Regions from separate parts of the Cellulomonas sp. ICMP 17802 genome, predicted to be linked through region 2. Evidence: riboswitches for the same ligand, from Rfam matches in the RefSeq annotation. Region 2 holds a riboswitch; each other region holds the start of a gene.
The links. A riboswitch is a leader RNA that binds a small molecule or an ion and turns the genes downstream of it on or off. The one in region 2 is predicted to bind S-adenosylmethionine.

Region 1 (5,081 bases), on a different contig from region 2:
GGCCCTCGAGCTGCTCGAGGATCGCCAGCTTGGCGTCGAGGTCGGCGCGCCAGATGTTGTGGCCGTCGATGACGCCGGCGACGAGGGTCTTGGACTCCAGGCCCGGGACCTTCTCGGCGGGCGCGTGGCCGCGGACCAGGTCGATCCCGATCGCCTCGACGTCCGTCGCGGCCAGCACCGGGAACGCCGCGCCGAGGTCGCCGTAGGGCGCCGCGACGAGGATGGCCGGGCGGTCGGTCAGGTCCGTCGCCAGCGCGCGGTACGCCTCGATGACGGCGGCGAGCAGCTGATCGGCCGGGACCGTGACCGAGTCGGAGACCAGGGCGGGCTCCTCCAGCTGGACCCACGTGGCACCGGCCGCGGCGAGGGCCGTGAGCAGCTCGGCGTAGACGGGCAGCAGGTCGGCCAGGCGGTCGATCGGCGCGAAGCCCTCGGGGGCGTCCTCGGTGGCCTTGGCCAGCGCGAGGTAGGTGACGGGGCCGACGAGCACCGGGCGGGTGAGCACGCCGTCCGCGAGGGCCTCCGCGAACTCCCGGACCGGGCGGTCGCTGGCGAACCGGAACGTGGTCTCCGGGCCGATCTCGGGCACCAGGTAGTGGTAGTTGGTGTCGAACCACTTGGTCATCTCGAGCGGCAGGTCGTCGCCGCGGCCGCGGGCCACCGTGGAGTAGCCGGCGAGGTCGAGCGAGCCGTCGGCGCCGACGAGGTCCGCGAAGCGGGCCGGCACGGCACCCACCACGGCGGTGGCGTCGAGCACCTGGTCGTAGAACGAGAAGGCGCTGGGGATGGCCGGCACGTCGGTGGCCAGGCCGAGCTCGGCCAGGCGCGTGCGGGTGCGCTTGCGCAGGTCGGCGGCGGTGGCCTCGACCTCGTCGGCCGTGGTGCGGCCGGCCCAGAACGCCTCGAGGGCCTTCTTCAGCTCGCGGCGCGGGCCGATGCGGGGGTACCCGAGCACGGAGCTCGCGGGGAACGTGGGGGTGGTGTCGCTCATGTGTCTACTCAGTCCCTCGGGGGTCGGGCGGGTGCCGTGTCCTGCGGCCAGCCGGCCAGGTCCGGAGCTGTCCGAGCTCCGCCGTCGAGGTGTGCACCCTCGAGCAGGTCAAGTGCGGCATGGTGCTGGTTGAACGTGTACAGGTGGACGCCGGGCGCCCCGCCGTCCAGGACGCCGTTGACCAGGTCGACGCTGGCCCGGATACCCCGGCGGTGGCGGTCGAGCTCGTCGTCGGCGGAGCCGAGCAGGTCCAGCAGCCGGCCCGGCACGGGGACGCCGGTGAGCTCCTGGACCCGCAGCAGGCGGGCCGGGTCCGTGGTCGGGATGATGCCCGGGATGATCGGGATGGTCACGCCGGCCTCACGGGCCTCCGCCACGATACCCAGGTAGTCGTCGGCGTCGAAGAACACCTGCGTGATCGCGAAGTCGGCGCCGGCCTGCTGCTTGGCCAGCAGCGAGGCGACGTCCTGCGCGCGGGTGCCGCCGGTGGCGTGGTTGCCGCGCGGGAACGCCGCCACGGCGACCGACAGCGGGCGCACGCGTGCCCGGACGGCCTGCGAGGGGCTGTCCGCGCACCGTTGGGCCTCGATGTCGCGCAGCAGCGCGACCAGCTCGCCCGCGGTCTGGAGCCCGTCGGGGTGGGCCTCCCAGTCCGTCTGGTCGGTGGGCGGGTCCCCCCGCAGCGCGAGGAACGAGCGCAGACCCTCGTCGAGGAACTCCCCCACGATCTCGGTGATCTCCGCGCGCGACGTGCCGACGCAGGTGAGGTGGGCGATCGGGTTGAGCGTGGTCTCGCGCAGCAGCCGGCGGACCAGCGCGCGCGTGGTGACCCGCGTCTTGCCCGACGCCCCGTAGGTCACCGAGACGAAGTCGGGGTGGACCGACTCGAGCGCCCGGATGGTGGCCCACAGGCGGGGCGCGGCGTCCGGGTTGCGCGGCGGGAAGAGCTCGAACGAGACGGTCGGACGGTCGTTCGCGGTGTGCGCGCGAGGGGCCGGCGCGGCGTGCAGGCCGGGCGTGCGAGGCTCCACGGCGGCCGCGCTCACGACGCGACCAGCGAGGTGGTCGCCACCGGGGCGGTGGGGGGACACGTGGTCTGCGGGGACATTGCTCACTCCATCGTCCCTGGCGGAAGCACCCACACCCTCGGCGGGGAGGGGGGTTGCTGCGGCGTCGTCGAGCCAGGTCTCTCGGCCGCTCTGGATGGTAGGCGCGATGGTAGACCGCCGATCACATGCTGGGCAACAGTGCTCGACCCGTGAGACGACGATGTCCGACGGTTGTGCGGCACCACCGCGCGTCCAGGACGTGCGGCAGAGCGGGTGGCCGGAGCGTCAGTGCGGGCGGCGGGGGGCGAGGTTGCCGGTCTGCATGCGGCTGCGCTGCGACGGCACGTCGAACCACGAGGTGGGGGAGCCGGCGGGGACGGACAGGAGCCCGTCCTGGACCGCCGCGAGGACCCCGGCGTCCGGGGCGACGTTGTCCGTCAGCGCCTCGGCCGCCGCGCGCACGGCGTCACGCCGGGCGTCGGGGTCGGGCATCTCCGTCATGGGCGGCACTGTAGTCCGCGCCCATCCCGGTGCCGAGACCCCCGCGCGAGCGTCACCCGCCAGGAGTAGTCGTCACTCCGGAGGGTGAGCCACGGCGGCCGACGGGCAGGTGGCCAGGTGGTCGTCCACGACGCCGCAGGCCTGCATGGCCGCGTACGCGGTGACCGGTCCGACGAACCGGAAGCCGAGCGACTTGAGCTCGCGGGCGAGCGCGCGCGACTCGTCCGTCTGCGCGGGGACGCCCGCCCAGGTCAGGGGCCGGACGTACCCGGTTCGGTCGGGCGCGTGCGACCACAGCACCCCGTCCAGCGTGCGCCCGGCGGCGTGCAGCTCGCGGAGCGCGCGCCCGTTGGCGATGGTCGCCTCGATCTTCGCGCGGTTGCGCACGATGCCGGCGTCCGCCATGAGCCGGGCCACGTCGTCGTCGCCGAACTCCGCGACCACCTCCGGGTCGAAGTCGGCGAACGCCGCCCGGAAGGCGGGCCGCTTGCGGAGCACGGTGATCCAGGCGAGGCCGGACTGGAACCCCTCGAGCGCGAACCGCTCGAACAGGGCGTGCTCGCCGTGGACCGGCACGCCCCACTCCTCGTCGTGGTACTGCTCGTACAGAGGGTTGCCGTCGCCGAAGCAGCGGCCCGTGCGCACGTCGTCCGTCGTGGTCATGCGGTGAGTCTGCCCGCCGCCGCCGACACCACCGCCGCCGGCGTGTGGACGCGTCGGGGCTGTGGGCGGCTCACACGGCCTGCCCGGCGAGCGCCACGAGGCGCTCGATGCCGTCGAGGATCAGGACGGTCCCGAAGTCGAGCCCCTCGCGGTCCTCGTCCCGGTCGTCCGGGCCGAAGGAGAACGCCCCCGCGGCCGAGGCCCGCAGCAGGGCGGGGTGCGCGGACGGCGACGCGAGGACGTCGATGAGCGCGCCGAGGTCCGGGGCCTCGTCGACACCGCCCGCCGTCCCCACGGCCGAGGTCCGCGCGCTGCCCGTGAGCTCCTCGGTGACCCGGAGCTGGTCCAGCGCGTGCGTCGCCAGCAGGCCGATCGCGCCCACCTTCTGCCGCTCGGACAGCGGGGTCTCGTCGAGCGCGGCGAGCATCGCCTCCATCCACGCGAGCCGGCCCGGGCCCACGGCGTGCAGCACGGTCGTGGTCCGCGCGAGCCACGGGTGCGCCCGCAGGACCGGCTGCTGGATGGCGAGGATCAGCTCGAGCCGCTCGCGCCAGCCGCCCACCTCGGGCCCGAGCACCGGCGGCCGCCCGCCCGCGCGGTCGGACATGAGGCTCAGCACCTCGTCCTTCGACGACACGTACCGGTAGAGCGACATCGTCGTGAAGCCGAGCGACTCGGCCAGGCGCGCCATGGAGACGGCGTCGAGACCCTCGGCGTCGGCCAGCGCGATGCCCGCGTCGGCGATCTGCTCGAGCGTCAGGCTCGGGCGCGGGCCGGGCCTCCCCTCCGCCGGGGTGCGCCAGAGGACGGCGATGCCGGGGGGCAGCTCGACCGACGCGCTCTCGGAGCCCGCCACCCGCACGGCCTGCCGACGCGCCTTCTCGGCCTCGCGCGCGGCCTGCTGCTGGGCCAGCGCCGCCGCGCGCTGCGCCTTCTCGGCCTCGCGCAGCTGGCGGGCCGCCTCCTTGACCGCCTGCTGCGCCTCCCGCTCGCGCTCGGTGCGCCGCCGCTCCGCCTCCTTGGCCAGGTCCTGCTCGGCCCGCAGGCGGTCCCGCTCGAGCCGCTCGGCGTCCTTGCGCAGCCGCTCGGCCTCCTTCTGCGCGGAGCGCTCGGCGTCGCGGTCGATCTTCTCGAGCTCGCGGCGCAGCCGGTCGGCCTCCTTGGCCTGCGCCCGCTCGGCCCTCTCCCGGTCGCGGCGCAGCGCCTCGGCCTCTCGCGTGCCCTCGTCGTCGTCCACGACACCTCCTTGACGGTCGATCCTACAAGTGTGTATGAAGTACACACACAGTTTACGACATACACAGAAGGCGAGACCGCGATGACTGCTCCTGTCGTCGTCGCCCGAGGGCTGCGCAAGTCCTACGGCGACCTGACCGTGCTCGACGGCGTCGACCTCGAGGTCGCGCGGGGGGAGGTGCTCGCCCTCCTGGGACCCAACGGCGCGGGCAAGACCACGACCGTCCGCATCCTGTCGACGCTCCTGCGGCCCGACGGCGGCACGGCGCACGTGGCCGGCAAGGACGTCGTCCGGCAGGCGGCCGAGGTCCGGGCCGCGATCAGCCTGACCGGGCAGTTCGCGGCCGTGGACGACCTGCTGACGGGCGTGGAGAACATGCACCTCATGGCGAGGCTGGCGCACCTGGGCCGCGCCGAGGTCCGCACGCGCAGCGCCGAGCTGCTCGAGCTCTTCGACCTGACGGACGCCGGGCGGCGCGTGGTCAAGACCTACTCCGGCGGCATGCGGCGCCGCCTCGACCTGGCGGTGAGCCTGCTCGCGCGGCCGCAGGTGGTGTTCCTCGACGAGCCGACCACGGGGCTCGACCCGCGCAGCCGCAACGACCTCTGGGACGTCATCCGGGACGTCGTCGCGCAGGGCA
Region 2 (5,081 bases):
CCTCGAGCGTGCGGTTGGGCGCCGCCAGCCACGCGGTGACCGCGTGCCCGGCCTCGTGCGTCGCGATCAGGACCTGCTCGGCGTGCGTGTACCGGACGGGCTGGCCGATGCCGACCATCTCGGTGATGCGCGCGTGCTCGACGTCCGCGTAGGACATGGTGAGCGAGCCGCGCCGCAGCGCGTTGACCAGCGCCTCGTCGAGCAGGTGCTCGATCATCACCGGCGTCCAGCCGTTGGTCGCGGCGGCGATGCGGTCCCGCACGACGACGTCGTCCAGCTCGACGTCGGTCGAGCGGCGGGCCAGGAAGTGGTCCACCAGCGCGCGCCGGCCGCCCGCGTCGGGGGTCGAGAACGTGAGCCGGCGGTCGAAGCGGCCCGGGCGCAGCAGCGCCGGGTCGAGGGAGTCGGCGCGGTTGGTCGCGGCGATGAGCAGGATCGGGGCCTTGCCCGGCTTGCGCTGCTTGAGCTGGCGGTGCGCCGGCAGGAACAGGTTGGCGCGGGCCAGGAACCAGTTGACGAACTTGTCCGACGGGGTGGGCTCGTCGAACGACTGCATCTGCACCAGCAACTCGTTGACCACGCCGCCGGTGCCCTCGCTGATGACGGCGTTGGTCACCGTCCGCGGCACCGGGAACGCGTCGAAGGGGCTCACGGCCGTCGCGGCCGAGGACAGGCCGCCGCGGCGGATCGCGATGGCGTCGATCTCCTCGATGAACCCGATCGCGCCGCCCTCGGTGCGGGCCGCCTTGCGCAGGGCCTTGAAGTACGCGCGGATCTTCTTCGCGGTCGCGCCGTAGTACATCGACTGGAACGACGTCGCCGACACGAAGAGGAACGGCACCCCGGCCTCCGCCGCCATCGCCTTGGCGGTCATCGTCTTGCCGGTGCCGGGCAGCCCCTCGAACAGCAGGCCGCGCCGCGGGGTGCCGCCCATCTGCTCGGCGAACTGGCGGTGCGTCTGGAACAGGTCGATCGACCGGCGCACGTCCTCCTTGACGGGGTCGATGCCGATGACGTCGTCCAGCCGGACGTCCACCTGCTCGGGCCGGTACACCACGTGCGGCGAGCGGGCCGAGCCCAGCTGGGTGGCCACCAGCAGGAGCAGCAGGGCCGCGAAGAACAGCACCGGCACGAGGATCAGCGGGTCGATCGTCGGCAGCGGGGGCACCAGCGGGCGGTTCATGAACGCGGTGATGATCACGTACGCCTGGACGGCGAACAGGACGGCCGACATCCGGTAGACGCGCCGGCGGCGGACCCGGTCACGCTCGAGCGCGATGTCGTGAGCGCCACGGCGGATGGGGGAGACGATCTCGTCGGCCACGGGCGTGCCTTTCCCTCGGCGCCTGGGATCAGACGACGCTGCGTCGCGGGAGGTGCGATCTGCTCATGGTGGGTCCGTCCGGGTGAGTCGGCAACATCGGACATATCGGACCACCCGAACGGTCCAACGCTCACCCGTTCGGGCGCGGCGCCGGGCTGCCGTCGCGTCAGGGTGCCGACCCGTGCCGCAGCCGCGCCACCTGCACCTGCAGGTACTCGCGCTCCGCCAGGCTGGTGGTCCCCCGCGACGCGCGGAGCAGCTGGTCGGCGGCCTCGGCGGGCCGGCCCGCCCGCTCCAGCAGGTGCCCGCGCACGGCGGCGAGGCGGTGGTGGCCGGCCAGCGGCTCGTCCAGCGTCGACAGGAGCGCGAGGCCGGCCTCGGGGCCGTGCACCATGGCGAGCGCGACCGCGCGGTTGAGGGTCACCATCGGGTTGCCGGTCGCGCGCTCGAGCAGCCCGTACAGCGCGAGCAGCTGGGGCCAGTCGGTCTCGTCGGCGGTGGGCGCCTCGTCGTGCACCGCCGCGATCGCGGCCTGCAGCTGGTACTCCCCGACGGCACCCCGCCCGAGGGCGTCCTCGACCAGCGCGACCCCCTCGGCGATCATCGCCCGGTCCCACAGCCCGCGGTCCTGGTCCGCCAGCGGCACCAGCTCGCCGTGCGGGCCCGTGCGCGCGGGCCGGCGCGCGTCGGTGAGCAGGACGAGCGCGAGCAGCCCGGTCACCTCGGGGTCGTCGGGGAGGCTCGCGTGCAGCGCGCGGGTCAGCCGCAGGGCCTCGCCGGCGAGGTCGGCGCGCGCCACCGCGGCACCCGTCGTGCTGGCGTAGCCCTCGTTGAACATCAGGTAGAGCACCCGGAGCACGGCGCGCAGCCGCCCGGGGTAGTCCGCCGCCGACGGCATCCGGAACGGACCGTCCAGCTCGCGCAGCGTCCGGCGCGCCCGGCTGAGGCGCTGCGCCATCGTCGCCTCGGGCACCACGAACGCCCGCGCGATCTCCGCGGTGGTCAGGCCGCCGACCGACCGCAGCGTCAGCGCCACGGCCGACGTCGGGCTGAGCGCCGGGTGGCAGCAGCCGAAGAGCAGGAGCAGCGAGTCGTCGGACTGCACGGCCTCGGCGCCCGCGTCCATCGTCGCGACGAGCTCCTCGCGGCGGCGGCGCGCGTCCTCGCTGCGGTACCGGTCCACCAGCTTGTGGTCACCCACCACCACGAGCCACGCGTGGGGGTTGGCGGGGACACCGCCGACCGGCCACTGTGTCGTGGCGGCCAGCAGGGCCTCCTGCAGGGCGTCCTCGGCATCGGCCAGGTCCCCCGACCGCCGGACCAGCACGCCGAGGACCTGCGGCGCCAGCTCGCGCAGCAGGTTCTCGACCGTCCGGTCCGCGGGGTCAGTCGACAGGAGAGGGAGCCTCCATCAGCGCGCGGACCTCGAACACCTGCTGGATCGGGACGCCGTCCGGCCCGGGTGCCGCCGACGCCCTCGCGGCGATCTCGACGGCCCGCGCCTCGTCCTGGACGTCGACCATCCAGTAGCCCGCCAGGAACTCCTTCGACTCGGGGAACGGCCCGTCGAGCACGACCGGCGCGGACACCCCGTCGCTGCGGACGAACTTGGCCGTGCCCGGCCACGCGAGCCCCTGGCCGTCGACGAGCTCGCCGCTGGCCACCAGCTCCGCGCCGAGGTCGTGCTGGAACTGGATGTGGCGCCGCACGTCCTCCGGCGCCCAGGTGTCGATCGGGGGGACGCCCTCGACGTGGTACGTCATCATCAGCATGTACTTCACGATGCGCTCCCGGTGCTCTCGTCCCTGCGGACTCTCTCACTGCTGGGTCGGAGCCGGCCGCCCGTCCTCGACACGCATCCTCCCGGGTTCTCGGCGTGTCCGTCATTCGGGATTCTCCGGCGAAGCCCTTGCCGGGCGCCGACCCGTTGCTACAACTCCGCCCTAGGTCACGAGCACCAGCGCGAAGCCCCGGCTCGCTGGTCAGCAACCCCTCCACGACGGGGTGCTCCGGGAGATGACCCGGCCGTGCCGACCGGCGCGGCAAGCGTGCAGCGAGAAGGAGCTCCACCGTGGTCCAGCAGCAAGCCCCCTCCGTCGTCGCCCTCGTGGGCAACCCTCGGCCCGAGTCGCGCACCCTCGCGGCCGCGACCCGCGTCGCCGGCCGGCTCGCCGAGGGTGAGCAGGTCGGCACCGTCGACCTGGCGACGATCGGCCACCAGCTGTTCACGGCGGACCGCTCCCTGCTCGATCCCGCGCTCGCGACGGTCTCGGCCGCCCGCCTGCTCGTCGTCGCGACCCCCGTCTACAAGGCCACCTACACCGGGCTGCTCAAGTCGTTCCTCGACCTGTACGGGCCGGACGGGCTCGCCGGGGTGGTCGCCGTCCCGCTCGTGGTCTCGGGCGGCCCGGCGCACCTGCTCGCCGGCGAGGTTCACCTGCGGCCGCTGCTGGTGGAGCTCGGGGCGACCGTGCCCACCCGCGCCCTGGCCGTCACGGAGGCCGACCTGGCCGACCTCGACGCCGCGATCGACCGCTGGCTCGAGCGCGCCGCCGCCCCGCTGCGCGCCGCCCTCGACCTCGCGGTCGTCCCGGCATGACCGCCGAGCTCCTCCGCGTGCTCGACGCCGACCTCGCGGAGCAGGACGAGCCGCAGCTGAGCCCGCAGGCCTACAAGGACGTGTTCCGCCGGCACCCGGCGGGCGTCGCCGTGGTGACCCTGCTCGACGACGAGGGCCGGCCGGTCGGGTTCACCGCCACGTCGGTCATCTCCGTGTCGGCCGAGCCGCCCCTGCTGGCGTTCTCGCTGGCGTCGACGTCGTCCTCGTGGCCGGCCCTCTCGCGGGCGCGCACGCTGGCGATCAGCTTCCTGTCGGCCGCGCAGGACGACGTGTCCGCGCGGTTCGCGACGAGCGGCATCGACCGGTTCGCCGCGGGCGGCTGGGCCGCGCTCGACACCGGCGAGCCGGTCATCGACGGCGCGGTGTCCTGGCTGCGGGGCCGTGTCGTGCAGCGCGTCCCCGTCGGCGGGTCGTACCTGATCTCGGTCCGCGCCCTGGCGCACGGCATCGCCGACGAGGCGCTGCCGCTCGTCTACCACGACCGCACCTACCACCGGATCGGCGACCACACGGCCGTCTGACCGACCCGCGACGATGCCCCGGTGGTGATCCACCGGGGCCTCGCTGCGTCCGGACGTCACGGCTGCGGCGGGCAGCGGCCGGGCCGCGGCGGCGGTCGGCATTCCGGCGTCGATGCAGGGATGAATGCACGACACGTGGTCCAGGAGCCCACGAAACTCGCATCCATCTCCGCATCGACGCGGGCGACCCCCGACGCGAACGGGGAGGCCTCACTGCCTGCGACGCGCAACGTCCGCACTCGTGCGGGCCAGGACCCACCGGAGTGCGGACACTGTGGTCGGGTGATGCGCAACGTCCGCACTCGTGGGGGTCAGGACCCGCCGGAGTGCGGACGTTGCGGGTGGGTCAGCGGGAGCCCGACGCCGCGGAGGCGCCCACCAGCTCGCCGGCGGCCGCGAGGCCCCAGGCGCGCGCGAGGAGCTCGTCCGAGCGGGCCGTGTCGGCGGGGTCGTGCGTGATGGTGGTGACCAGCAGCTCGTCGGCACCGGTCGCCCGGACCACGGCGTCGAGCCCGCGCACGACCGTCGACGGGTCGCCGACGATCCTCGTGTCGAGCCGGTCGCGCAGCAACGCGCGCTCGTCCTCGCCGCGCAGCTCCCACGGCGTCGTCGTCCC
Region 3 (5,081 bases), 220 kb from region 2:
CGACGAAGACCGCGGCCACGGTCGCCCAGCCGGCCAGCACCGCGGCGACCGGCGAGGTCCACCCGATGACCGAGCCGACGACGATCCCGGCGAGCACCCCGACGAGCAGGCGGACCAGCGACGACGACGGGCTCATGCGGTCAGTGTTCCGCGCCGGGCCGACCGGATCGGGGAGGCGTCAGCCGGCGAGTGTGTCGAGCGCCTGCGTCAGGTCGTCGACGAGGTCCGCCGGGTCCTCGAGACCGACCGACAGCCGGACCGTCGTCTCCGCGATGCCCACGGCCGCGCGGCCCTCGGGCCCGAGCTTGCGGTGCGTGGTCGTCGCGGGGTGCGTGACCATCGACTTGGCGTCGCCCAGGTTGTTCGAGATGTCGACGATCCGCAGCGCGTCGAGCACGCCGAACGTGGCCTTCTTGGCGACGTCGGGCTGGGTGCCCTCGGGCACCGCGAGGTTGAAGGTCACCACCGTGCCGCCGCCGGACTGCTGTGCGAGCGCCAGCTGGTGCTGCGGGTGGGACGGCAGGTACGGGTAGCGCACGAGCGAGACGCCGGGCTGCTGCTCGAGCCACGACGCGATCTGCAGGGCCGACGCCGTCTGGTGCCGGACGCGCAGCGACAGCGTCTCCAGCCCCTTGAGCAGCACCCACGCGTTGAACGCCGACAGCGACGGTCCGGTGTTCCGGATCAGCGTCTGCACCGGACCGTGGATGTACTCGTCCGTGCCCAGGATCGCGCCGCCGAGCACGCGCCCCTGCCCGTCGATGTGCTTGGTCGCCGAGTACACGATCACGTCCGCACCCAGCTCGAGCGGCCGGGAGAGCACGGGCGTGGCGAACACGTTGTCGACGATGACGGTGGCGCCCGCCGCGTGCGCCAGCCGGCTCACGGCCGCGATGTCGACGAGGTCCTGCATGGGGTTGGACGGCGTCTCGAAGAACACGACGTCGGCCGGCGTCGAGAGCGCCTCCTCCCACTGCCCGAGCTCGTGCCCGTCGACGTAGTCGGTGCGGACGCCCCACTTGGCCAGGATCTCCTCGAAGATCACGACGGTGGACCCGAACAGCGCCCGCGCGGACACGATGCGCGAGCCCGACTGCACGATCGCGGCGATCGACGTGAAGACCGCCGACATGCCGGACGCCGTGGCGAACGCGGCCTCGGCGCCCTCGAGCAGCCGCAGGCGCTCCTCGAACGTCGACACCGTCGGGTTGCCGTAGCGCGAGTAGAGGAAGCGATCGGCCTCGCCGGCGAACGCGGCCTCGGCCTCGGCGGCGGCGTCGTAGACGTAGCCCTGCGTGAGGAACAGCGCCTCGGACGTCTCCTGGAACTGCGAGCGCACCAGCCCGCCGCGGACGGCGAGGGTGTCGGGCCGCAGGTCGGTGCGCGGCGCTCGGCGGTCGTCCCAGTCGGCCGGGCCGGGGACGCGCCGGGGGCTCACGCCTGCCGCCACGGGAGGCCGGCGGCGCGCCAGCCCGAGTGGCCGCGGTGGCCGTCGGGGCCGACGTCGCCCTCGAAGCCCTCGAGCACGTTGTACGCGGGACCCAGGCCCGCGGCGGTGGCGGCCTGCGCGGCGGCGATGGACCGCACGCCCGAGCGGCACAGGAACACCACGGGTCGGCCGGACGTGACGCCGGCGTCGGCGAGCTGCTTGAGGAACTGCGGGTTGGGCCGTCCCGACGGGTACGACACCCACTCGACCAGCGCCGCGCGGCCGTCGAGCGCCGCGGCGTCCGGGATGCCGACGTACCGCCACTCGGCGTCCGTGCGGACGTCGACGAGCACGGCGGTCTCGTCGGACGTCAGGAGGTCCCAGGCCTGCTGGGGGGTCAGGTCGCCGGCGTAGCTCATCAAAGCCCTCGTCTCATCGGTCCTGGCGGTAGCACCCTCGGCCGGGCACGTGGTGCCCGCGGGTTGCTGCGGCGTCGTCGAGCCAGATCTCTCAGCCGCTCTGGATGGTGCCGGCGATGCTACGCGCGGCGATGCCGCGGCTCCAACTGGTGGACAGGGTGTCCCGCTAGGCGAGACGAACCGCGCGGTGCGTTGACAGGCGCGGCGGGCTGCCGGGACCCTCGTTGCAGGTCATGAGCGCCAGCGTCAAGCCCCGGCTCGCTGGCCGGCAACCCTCCTCCGCGGCGGGGTGCCCCGGGTGACGACCTGGCCGCGTCCCGTCCGGGGCTCGGCAAGCGCGGGGTCCCACCGTCGACGGTGTTCCCCCGGAACGTGTCGGAGGACCCCATGACTGCCATCGCCGAGCGTCTCTCGTGTGCGACCGAGGTGAGCGCCCTGCTGCCCGTCGTCGGCGGAACGACGACCGTCCCGCTGGTGGACGGCACCCAGCGCGTCTACGCCAACCTCGACTACGCCGCCAGCGCTCCCGCGCTCGAGGCCGTAGCGGCCCGCGTGACCGAGGTGCTGCCGCTGTACGCCTCCGTGCACCGCGGGGCGGGCTACCTCTCCCAGGTGTCGACCGCGCTGTACGAGTCCGCGCGGCAGACCATCGCGCGGTTCGTCGACGCCCGTCCCGACGACGTCGCGATCGTCACCCGCAACACCACCGACTCGCTCAACCTGCTGGCCGGCGTCGTGCCCGCCGGGGGGCGTGTGCTGGTGCTGGACGTCGAGCACCACGCCAACCTGCTGCCCTGGGTCCAGTCGTCGGAGCGCCACGGCAACCGCACGACGATCCTGCCGATCGCCGGCACGGTCGCGGCGACGCTCGACGCCGTGCGCGACGAGCTCGCCCGCCAGCGGTACGCGCTGGTCACCGTGACGGGCGCGTCGAACGTGACGGGCGAGGCGCTGCCGATCGACCAGGTCGTCGCGCTCGCCCACGCCGCGGGCGCGAGGGTGGCGGTCGACGGCGCGCAGCTGGTTCCGCACCGCGGCTTCTCGCTGGCGTCGACGCACGCCGACTACGTGGCGTTCTCGGGCCACAAGACCTACGCACCGTTCGGCGCGGGGGCCCTCGTGGGTCGCCGCGACTGGCTCGACAGTGGCACGCCGTACCTCGCAGGGGGAGGTGCGGTGCGCGACGTGCGCGCCGACCGGACGATCTGGCAGCCCGCGCCGGCCCGGCACGAGGCGGGCTCGCCCAACGTGCTCGGCGCGATCGCGCTGGCCGAGGCGTGCGACCAGCTGGCGGCCCTCCCGGCCGGTGCCCTCGCGGCGCACGAGGAGGCGCTGCGGGCGCGCCTGGTCGAGGGGCTGTCGGGCATCGACGGCGTCGAGATCGCGCGCATCTGGCCCGACTCGGCGGCGCCGGTGGGCGTGCTGACGTTCACGGTGCCGGACCACGACCCGGGCCTGGTCGCGGCGTACCTCGCCGCCGAGCACGGCATCGGCGTGCGCGACGGCCGGTTCTGCGCCCACCCGCTGCTCGCGCACCTCGGGGCCTCGGGCGGCGCCATCCGGGCGTCGGTCGGCGTGGGCACCACCAGCGAGGCGGTCGACCGCCTGGTCGCCGCGCTGACGTCGTACCTGTCCGCCGGGCCGGCCGTGCGGTACGAGGTGGTCGACGGCTGCTGGGCGGTGGTCGACGACACCCGCCCGCTGCTCGCCGTGCACGGCCTGGACCACCTGGCGGCCACGGCCGCAGCGGCCTGCGGCCCGGCCCTGGACGACTGACCCCTGCCGCGGACGGCCCGGCACCGAGCTCACCTCGTCGAGCTCGGTGCTCCGGGCTGCCCTCGTCGAGCTCGACGGACGCCACCCGCGGTGAGGACGAGGGTTCGGCACGAGAACGCGGGTCCGGACCCTCGTTCTCGTGCGCACACCTCGTTGTCGCGGCGGCGCCGACCTCCAGCGCCCTGCCGAGCCGACAGGATGGTCCGGTGACCACACCACCGGCCGACCGACCAGCCGACCCGCCCGCGGTCGGCGTGCTCGGCGTGCTCGCCTTCCTCTGCGAGCTCGCCATGGTCGCGCTGCTGGCGGTGGCCGGGTGGCGGCTCGGGCCGAGCACCCCGGCGTCGCTCGCGCTGGCGGTCGGGCTGCCGGCCGTGGCCGTGGCGATCTGGGCGCGCTGGATGGCCCCGGCGTCGCGGCACCGGCTCCGGCGCGGGCCGCGGGTGGCTGCGCAGACGGCGCTGTTCGTCGCGGTCGGCGCGGTCTGCGTCGCCGCCGGCCTCGCCGCGTGGGGTGTCACCTTCGCCGTGATCGCCTCGGCGGTCTTCCTCGGCGCCAGGGACGCCGATCCCGCGCCACGGTCCTGACCGGGCGGCGAGGGCCGCGTGCATCCGAGCGGGCGGGATCCGACGAAGAGGACACAGGGCGCCCTCCGGGTGCCCGCGCGGCGCGGCGCAGGGGCGTCGGCCGCGACCGTCGTCCGCAGGAGACCCTCATGAGGATCCGTCGCACGCTCTCCGTCCTGGTCGCCGCCGGTGTCGTCGCCGGCGGGGGACTCGCCCTCGCGCCGGCCGCGAGCGCGGCAGCGCCACCCACCGGCACGTCCAGCCTGGCCGCCCTGCTGGCGTCGGACGGCGACACCTTCGACCGCAACTGGCGGGACTTCGACATCCTCGACCAGGCGGTCGGCGCGGTGCTCGCCGCGAAGCCGTCGAGCCCGGTCGCGGTGCTCGCCGACGGCACGGTCCCGCTCACCGCGTTCCTGCCGACCGACCGCGCGTTCCAGCTCCTGGCCAAGGACCTGACGCACCACTGGTACGGCACCGAGCAGGAGGTGCTCACGGCGCTCGCGGGCGCGGTCGGCATCGACGCGATCGAGCAGGTGCTGCTCTACCACGTGGTCGCGGGCGCGACGATCGACTCCGCCACCGCGCTGGCCAGCGACAACGCGGTGCTGACCACCGCCCAGGGCGGCACGTTCACCGTCGACGTGCTGTCCAAGCGCTGGGGCATCGTGCAGCTGCGCGACCAGGACCGCAACGACCTGAACCCGTTCCTGATCCCGGGCCGGCTCGACCTCAACAAGGGCAACGTGCAGATCGCGCACGCGATCACGTTCGTCCTGCGCCCCGCGGACCTCTGAGACCCGCGCTCGGTCGCCCCGCCGGCTCAGGCGAGCGGGGTGACCGAGCCCGTCAGGTGCGGCTTGCCGGAGCGGGCGTCCCAGCCGGCGAACG

Region 1: linked by a shared signal. The riboswitch ahead of AB5970_RS01285 (methylenetetrahydrofolate reductase) and the one ahead of AB5970_RS03640 (NADPH-dependent FMN reductase) in region 2 are both predicted to bind S-adenosylmethionine.
Region 3: linked by a shared signal. The riboswitch ahead of AB5970_RS04720 (aminotransferase class V-fold PLP-dependent enzyme) and the one ahead of AB5970_RS03640 (NADPH-dependent FMN reductase) in region 2 are both predicted to bind S-adenosylmethionine.

Annotation. Positions count from the first base shown of each region.
Region 1 is NZ_JBGFQZ010000001.1:244,162-249,242, forward strand. Features, by position in the region: gene metE (5-methyltetrahydropteroyltriglutamate--homocysteine S-methyltransferase) at 1-991, opposite strand, end outside; gene AB5970_RS01285 (methylenetetrahydrofolate reductase) at 1,000-2,037, opposite strand; SAM riboswitch class I at 2,105-2,201, opposite strand; gene AB5970_RS01290 (hypothetical protein) at 2,326-2,541, opposite strand; gene AB5970_RS01295 (DNA-3-methyladenine glycosylase I) at 2,614-3,204, opposite strand; gene AB5970_RS01300 (TetR/AcrR family transcriptional regulator) at 3,275-4,441, opposite strand; gene AB5970_RS01305 (ATP-binding cassette domain-containing protein) at 4,523-5,081, shown strand, end outside.
Region 2 is NZ_JBGFQZ010000002.1:12,153-17,233, reverse strand. Features, by position in the region: gene AB5970_RS03655 (AAA family ATPase) at 1-1,324, opposite strand, end outside; gene AB5970_RS03650 (RNA polymerase sigma factor) at 1,491-2,672, opposite strand; gene AB5970_RS03645 (YciI family protein) at 2,710-3,096, opposite strand; SAM riboswitch class IV at 3,271-3,379, shown strand; gene AB5970_RS03640 (NADPH-dependent FMN reductase) at 3,396-3,923, shown strand; gene AB5970_RS03635 (flavin reductase family protein) at 3,920-4,465, shown strand; gene AB5970_RS03630 (LLM class flavin-dependent oxidoreductase) at 4,812-5,081, opposite strand, start outside.
Region 3 is NZ_JBGFQZ010000002.1:229,509-234,589, forward strand. Features, by position in the region: gene AB5970_RS04705 (DUF1345 domain-containing protein) at 1-136, opposite strand, end outside; gene AB5970_RS04710 (O-succinylhomoserine sulfhydrylase) at 179-1,438, opposite strand; gene AB5970_RS04715 (rhodanese-like domain-containing protein) at 1,435-1,848, opposite strand; SAM riboswitch class I at 1,859-1,959, opposite strand; SAM riboswitch class IV at 2,078-2,192, shown strand; gene AB5970_RS04720 (aminotransferase class V-fold PLP-dependent enzyme) at 2,236-3,624, shown strand; gene AB5970_RS04725 (YrdB family protein) at 3,831-4,211, shown strand; gene AB5970_RS04730 (fasciclin domain-containing protein) at 4,340-4,987, shown strand; gene AB5970_RS04735 (MaoC/PaaZ C-terminal domain-containing protein) at 5,014-5,081, opposite strand, start outside.